2 regions of the Faecalimonas hominis genome follow, and region 2 is predicted to be linked to the other one. Evidence: riboswitches for the same ligand, from Rfam matches in the RefSeq annotation. Region 2 holds a riboswitch; the other holds the start of a gene.
The links. A riboswitch is a leader RNA that binds a small molecule or an ion and turns the genes downstream of it on or off. The one in region 2 is predicted to bind FMN.
Positions count from the first base shown of each region.

Region 1: linked by a shared signal. The riboswitch ahead of ACYQ35_RS10555 (ECF transporter S component) and the one ahead of ribD (bifunctional diaminohydroxyphosphoribosylaminopyrimidine deaminase/5-amino-6-(5-phosphoribosylamino)uracil reductase RibD) in region 2 are both predicted to bind FMN.

Region 1 is NZ_BAAHSH010000060.1:9,896-13,306, reverse strand. It holds gene tsaB (tRNA (adenosine(37)-N6)-threonylcarbamoyltransferase complex dimerization subunit type 1 TsaB) at 1-210, opposite strand, end outside; gene tsaE (tRNA (adenosine(37)-N6)-threonylcarbamoyltransferase complex ATPase subunit type 1 TsaE) at 215-643, opposite strand; gene ACYQ35_RS10565 (YcxB family protein) at 657-1,163, opposite strand; gene ACYQ35_RS10560 (cyclic-di-AMP receptor) at 1,252-1,587, opposite strand; gene ACYQ35_RS10555 (ECF transporter S component) at 1,650-2,252, opposite strand; FMN riboswitch at 2,356-2,474, opposite strand; gene ACYQ35_RS10550 (hypothetical protein) at 2,523-3,411, opposite strand, start outside.
Region 2 is NZ_BAAHSH010000023.1:12,914-16,324, reverse strand. It holds gene ribE (riboflavin synthase) at 1-258, opposite strand, end outside; gene ribD (bifunctional diaminohydroxyphosphoribosylaminopyrimidine deaminase/5-amino-6-(5-phosphoribosylamino)uracil reductase RibD) at 240-1,367, opposite strand; FMN riboswitch at 1,644-1,758, opposite strand; gene ACYQ35_RS02950 (class I SAM-dependent methyltransferase) at 2,231-3,037, opposite strand; gene ACYQ35_RS02945 (class I SAM-dependent methyltransferase) at 3,062-3,411, opposite strand, start outside.

The DNA of each region.
Region 1 (3,411 bases), on a different contig from region 2:
GGTGAAGGATCCCGGTCCTCCCGCTATTGCTATGGCATCAATTGTCTGCAAATCCATATCTGTCATTTTCACAATCTCATCTAACATTGGAAGCAATGTCTGTGAATGTGTCTTCTTATAATTGACAGTGTATTCCGCAACTGTCTGCTCCTCCTCTACAATGGCAACCGTTGCCACAAGCCCCGAACTGTCCAACGCCAATATACGCATATCACTACTCCCTTTCTGCAATCGTTATTTTTCGATAGTCAAATCCTTTTTCCAAATCTTTTTCAATCGTAATCTCCCGTCTCTTCTCCGGAAGAATTTCTTCAATTAAATTGGACCATTCTATGAGACATACTCCCTGTCCGTAAATATAGTCTTCATAACCGATCTCGTCCATTTCTTCCACATCACCTATGCGGTATACGTCAAAATGATAAAACGGAAGCCGTCCTTCCTCATATACCTGTACAATCGTAAATGTAGGGCTGCTAATCGGCTCCTCAATCTCCAATCCCTTTGCCAGCCCCTGCGTAAATACGGTTTTGCCCACTCCTAAATCTCCGACAAGAGTATATACATCTCCCGCTTTCGCTTCCCTTCCAATCTGTACACCTAATTCAAATGTTTCTTTCGCATTATTTGTCTCTATTATCATCGTTCTTCCTTTTCTATCTTGTATGTCTGATTTTCACTCTTTTTGCCGGTACATTTTTAGAAATCATTTCCACCACTTTCATATAATCGTCGCCCATTGCCTCTCTCGGCAAAATAATTGCTCTCACGCGCGTGATATAAAGAATAAGCGATTTGCTTGTGGAAACCACTTTTGCAAAATCTTTCCATTCATTCAACGCACTTTCTTCATGTTGTGAAACCGTAATTCCTTCTTCTGAAATTTCATATTCCAAGGGTTCCTGAAACATCGGTGTATTTTTTACCTGATTTTTCGCCGTTGCCTTCAATGTCATCGGCGTTGACATCAACACAAATATGGAGATGGCAAAGAAAAGAACTGCCGTCTGTATGTCTCCCGCCATTCCTTTCGTTATGGCAACACCCAACAACAAAACACCTAAAATACTACCTATAAGTCCTGTCATACTCGTATAATTGTGGTACAGCAAAAAGTCGTACATTACCCCGTCTGTCATGTTTACTTTAAATTTTATCGTCATCTTTCTTCCCTACCGTTTCTTTTCACTTTAAAAATAGATGTGCCATAAAATTATAGCACACCTATACATTCGTTACAACTTTGCCCTCTTAAATTTTCCAAAACTCTGCCACATCGACAACGAAAACAATCGCACCTCCTGCCTCGACTTTAATCGGAGTGTATGCATAATTCGGTATCTGCATACCTTCGCTCAGATATGGAGTTACAATCTCAACTTCTTCTCTCTTCGCGCATGTTTCTTTCAATACGTCCATTACTTCTCCGACTTTTTCGTCCTCTGTTCCTATCATCAGCGTACAGTTGTCTTTCCGCAAAAATCCTCCCGAACTCGATAATTTTGTCACTCCGAATTGTTTCTTATTCAACTCTTTCGCTGCACCTTTGGCGTCCTCAGCATGTACAACCGCAAATATCAGTTTCATTTCCATCACTCCTTATGTTTTCTGACTTTTCATATCTGTTATTATAACACATTTTTTTCCATTTATCTCTTCATTTTAAAGATAGGACTAATTTTTTTGTAAATCAGCAGAACAACAAGAGATACAAGCACTCCCTTTAATAGATTAAACGGTGCAACGGCAAAAATAACAAAGGTTGCCAGTCCCGTTATGGAGTCATTTACTTCCGTTCCCATCTGAATCAGACTGTCAATCGGAAGTTCAAATGCCTTTGCATAGACAGGCAAAAGTACATATGCATTTAAAAAGCAGCCCAGTATTGTCATACACCCTGTACCCGCTATCATTCCGATAAAAGCGCCTTTCTTTGTCTTCATCTGATGATAAATGATACCCGCCGGAACACTTAGACCACAGCCAATCAAAAAGTTAGCCACATCGCCTACACCTGCGGTTGTTGTTCCGCTGATAAGCATATTTAGCAGCACTTTGACGAACTCTATCGTCACACTCGCCAAAGGACCGAGAGCAAAACTCCCCACTAAAACGGGAATCTCACTGAAATCAATCTGATAAAACGCCGGGGCAAATGGGAGCGGTATCTCAAACTGCATTAAAATAACAGCGACCGCTGACAACATACCAATACTTACCAATTTTCTTGCATTTACTTTTTTTGTACTCACTTTTTTCTTTCCTTTCTTCTCTAAAAGGAATTCTTCTCCAGTTTTGCATAAAAAACTCCCAAAAGTTTATACACTCAGGGAGTTTTCTGCTTACACACAAAACGATTTTCTTCTCTCTTCCAGACTTTACTGTCGGTTTTGGAATTACACCAAATCAACCATTCTCATGGCTCGTGGACTGTTACCGCCGGTAATGAATTTCACATATCCCTGAAGAATCCTTTATTTTTTTCTTATTATATCTCTTTTCTCTGCCTTTTCGCAAGTATTTTATATGATAATAAATCGCATACACAGATAGAACAAACCTGCAATGCCTCCCGAAACTAGGAGAACAGTCGCAGTATTTTTCACTTTTTTGGAAACGCCGGCAATTACAATCAGTCCTCCTATTCCCGCAAGACACTCAAAACCCCAACGTAAAAACAGATAAACCGCAATCGGCATATTTCCAAATCCCTCGAATGCGGAAATATATTTGATTTGTTCTGAAAGTCCTGACAACTGCTGCCCTTTTACTCCGTGTACGATAAACATTCCTTCTATAAAAGCAGATAACAGAAGGACGGACACAATTAAAATCACCCATTTTCGTCTTTGAATTTTCTTTCTCCCCTCCGGTATAGTGTTCCACACCGTATCCATTCCCGCAATCTGCTCCATGACAAATGTCTGAAAGAATGCTAGCATAATGATGAGAAGCAGCAATCCGATTCTCCCTATAAAGGTAGTTTTATCAAACAGATAATTGAAACCGATTTCATTTAAGAAAACGCCTTTTTCACCGATTCTCTCCGCCTGCACTTTTACCTGGTCAAATGCAGGTTTACATTGTAACATTCTCTCCTTGTCAAAGGACTCCTCACTTTCCTCCAGTTTTTTAATTCTTTCATCTTCTTTTTGAATAAACTCCGTTTTCTCTGCGGTCATCTCCCCTTCCAGTTCTTTCAGATAATGTTTATAGTACAACTCGTCCTGAGAAAAGTATATTTTTTCCCCGGACACCGTCATAAAGTATCCAATCGTAAAGAGCAGAAGCACTACGCCCGCACCGTTAATCCACATTACTTTGCGGAACTCATAAAAGAATATTCCATGCCCCTTTGTCTGTCTTCCTTCACGTTTTTTCTTTTCCTTCTTTTGAGCGTACTCCCCCCGG
Region 2 (3,411 bases):
TGCACGTTCCAGGTTTACCTGGCTTCCGGCCTTGCAGCTGCCAAGACTGCTTCTTCTGATCGTCTCTGCCATCACATCGGCAGTAAATCCGTCCGGCTGAATCGACGTAACTGTCAGACACACACCATTCACAGCGATACTGTCACCGATCCTTGTCCCTTCCAGGACTTTCCGGGCTTTCACTGCCAGGATCCCTGATTCCCCTGTCAGCTGTATATAACGGACTTTTCCTTTCTCTTCTACGATTCCTGTAAACATGATTCCTCCTGTTTTTTATCACACACCTGACATTTTATCCGGATATCCTCACCGATCTGGCAGATATCTGTATATTTCAGTTCCACTGCTTCAGACGGCAGTTCAACTCCAATACCCTCTACCGGTGTCTTCCCAGCCACACCGCCAAACAGCTTTGGTGCCACAAAAGCCTGTACTTCCTTTACAATTCCAGCTCGCAGTGCACTGTCATTTAACGTACCTCCTCCCTCCAGGAGGATGCTGTCAATGCCTCTGTTTCCAAGAACTGCCATCAGCTTCTTAAGGTCTATCTGATTCTTTTCGTCGGGACAGTAAATGGTTTCAACTCCCATGGTATGTAATATTTTTATTTTCTCTTCTGTATTTTTCTGTTCTGCATAAGCCACGATCGTCCGGTACTTTTCCGCACTTTTTACAATCTGACTGCCCAGCGGGATCCTGAGCTTACTGTCACACACAATCCTGACAGGACTTTTCCAGCCTTCTACCCGGACGTTTAACATCGGATCATCTGCAAGCACAGTTCCAATACCAGCCATGATTCCCATGTACTGATGCCGCATATGCTGTACTTCTTTTCGTGCAGATTCTCCGGTGATCCATTTTGATGCTCCTGTTTTCGTTGCGATCTTCCCATCCAGTGTCATGGCATACTTCATTACCACATAAGGAGTCTTCGTAGTAATATAATGGAAAAACACCGGGTTCAGCTGATCACATTCTTCTCTCATAAAATCTTCAACTACTGTTACACCGGCTTCCCTTAACATCTGTACACCTTTTCCTGCCACTTTCGGATTCGGATCTCTGGAACCGATCACCACTTTTCTGATCTTCTGTTCAATGATCGCTTCCGTACATGGAGGTGTTTTACCATGATGACAGCAAGGCTCCAACGTAACATAAATCACCGCACCTTCTGCTGATTCTGTAAGAGAAGCAATTGCATTACGTTCCGCGTGAAGTTCTCCATACTTTTTATGATAGCCTTCCCCGATGATCTTTCCGTCTTTTACGATCACTGCCCCTACCATAGGATTGGGATTCGTCCAGCCTTCTCCTTTTTTGGCCAGTTGAATAGCCCGAAGCATATATTCCTGATCCGTCATTTCTATTCCTTCTTTCTTATTCCTGTTCTTTGCCTGGGCTACGCCGAGGCTTTTAAACATGTGCAATCGGATTCACAGACAAGTGAATGGTATAGTTATTTCGAAAACAATGTACCAGATACAAAAAAAGCCTGCAGAAATATCTGCAGGGTGGAATTGATCTGTTACATATGATTGATAAATGAATGTCTGATTTTCCTATATAAAAAGCTCTGAAATGGATCACCATCTCAGAGCTCTGATACTACATTCATTCATACAAAAAATCAACTGTACTATCATCTTCTTCCATCCAGACTGTACTGTCGGCCCCGGAATCTCACCGGATCATGCCTCTCGGCTCGCGGGCTTTACCGCCGGTAGGGAATCTCACCCTGCCCTGAAGATATCTTTTTGTTTATTCTAATACTTTATCTGTTATTTGTAAAGCAGAATTTTTATTTTACTTAGTTTACTGATGGAGATAGAATATCCATATACACAATAAATATCCTCATTTTATCCATATATTATATCGTTTTATGAATTGTTATTTCACTAAAATTACACTATTTTTTCACTATTTTTCATTACTTCATCGTTTTCGCCAATGAATTGAGCAATGCCCACATCTCTGGATTAGCCAATACTTTTGCCAGAAGTTCCGGATCGACTTCATCAGCAACAGAACCGTCACAAGCAACCAAACGATAACGGTTTCTGTATAGAGTTGGTTGAAGCTTCTGGTTAAAGATTTGCAAAAGTTCCCATAGTGCATTATCTTTTAATTTTGCACGCTGGTGATAGAAGGCGGCTTTTGATGGTGTTTCATCAGTGCGTCCGAAAAAATGATAAAGTTCTCTCTCTCTGATATTGTATATCCACTATAGTTTTAGATGTATCATCTTTACCATCTTGAATTGATCAGAAACTGTCATACTGACCTTTGTGGATAGCTTTAAGTCATTTTTAGGGATGTAACGATAGTATGGTTCCTCCGCAATCACCTTCACATTACCCCCGATCTTTGCTGCCAGTTCTTCCGCTGAATCCACATAAAAGAACATTTGTGCATCGGCATGGCCGACCTGTTTCATATATTTTTTCTTCATCATGGTCATTCCTCTTTTGTTCACCGTATCAAAAACAACTTCCATATTTCCAAATTGCCCAATCATACGCAGAAGGGCAATGACCTTATGTTCCTCAAAATAATGAAATAACCCGCCTGCAGTAACGAGAATAGGAGCATCAAGTACATCATTGCGAACTTTTTTGATCCAATCCTTTGCAAAGGCATCCCCGGAAATATATAATTCCCTCTCTGGTTCGGGAAGAAGTCCCCGCCGGTATTCGATCACATGAGGCAGATCCATGGCATACCAGTGTGTCTTTCCGTTATCACATCGGTGATAGGTTGTTTCCAGACCACAGCCCAACTGGACAATCACACCGTCCGGTCTGCGTTCCAGAAAAGTCCGAATAATCCGATCCATATTAGCAGACCGGGAAGCAGAGGCCAAAAAGGTATACTGGCTCTGCATATTCTGTTTAATCAAGTCTGAAGGCAGCTTCTTTTTCAATTCCAATGCTTTTTTATCATATAAAATTTGCGGGTAATGCTCACTAGCATAAATTCTTCCCAGCATAGGGACGAACAGTGTATCCTCCACGACTCCTAACTTGGACATAGCCAAACCTCCTGTTTTGATACATTACTTTCTGCCGACAAGCAACCGGGAAGACCCTAGCATCATCACGGCAGCCCGACGGTGGGAGCCAAAAGCTTCCTGTGCGATATCAACGAGTCGTACTTCCTCATACCCCATATCCCGCAGTTTCTGCGCAAAACCTTCCATGTCACCGTACATCTTTTGTTTCATATTATCGTTAAGTGCAAAGACGCCGCCTTTTTTCAATACCCGCAGGCTTTCCAGCAGCAGTTTCTGCATATCAACACCCATAACATTGTGATAGACATAGTTGCTGATGACTACATCAAAACTCTCATCAGGAAAATCCAGCTGCTTCGCATCACCGTGCTGAAATACACAGCGGGAAGCCA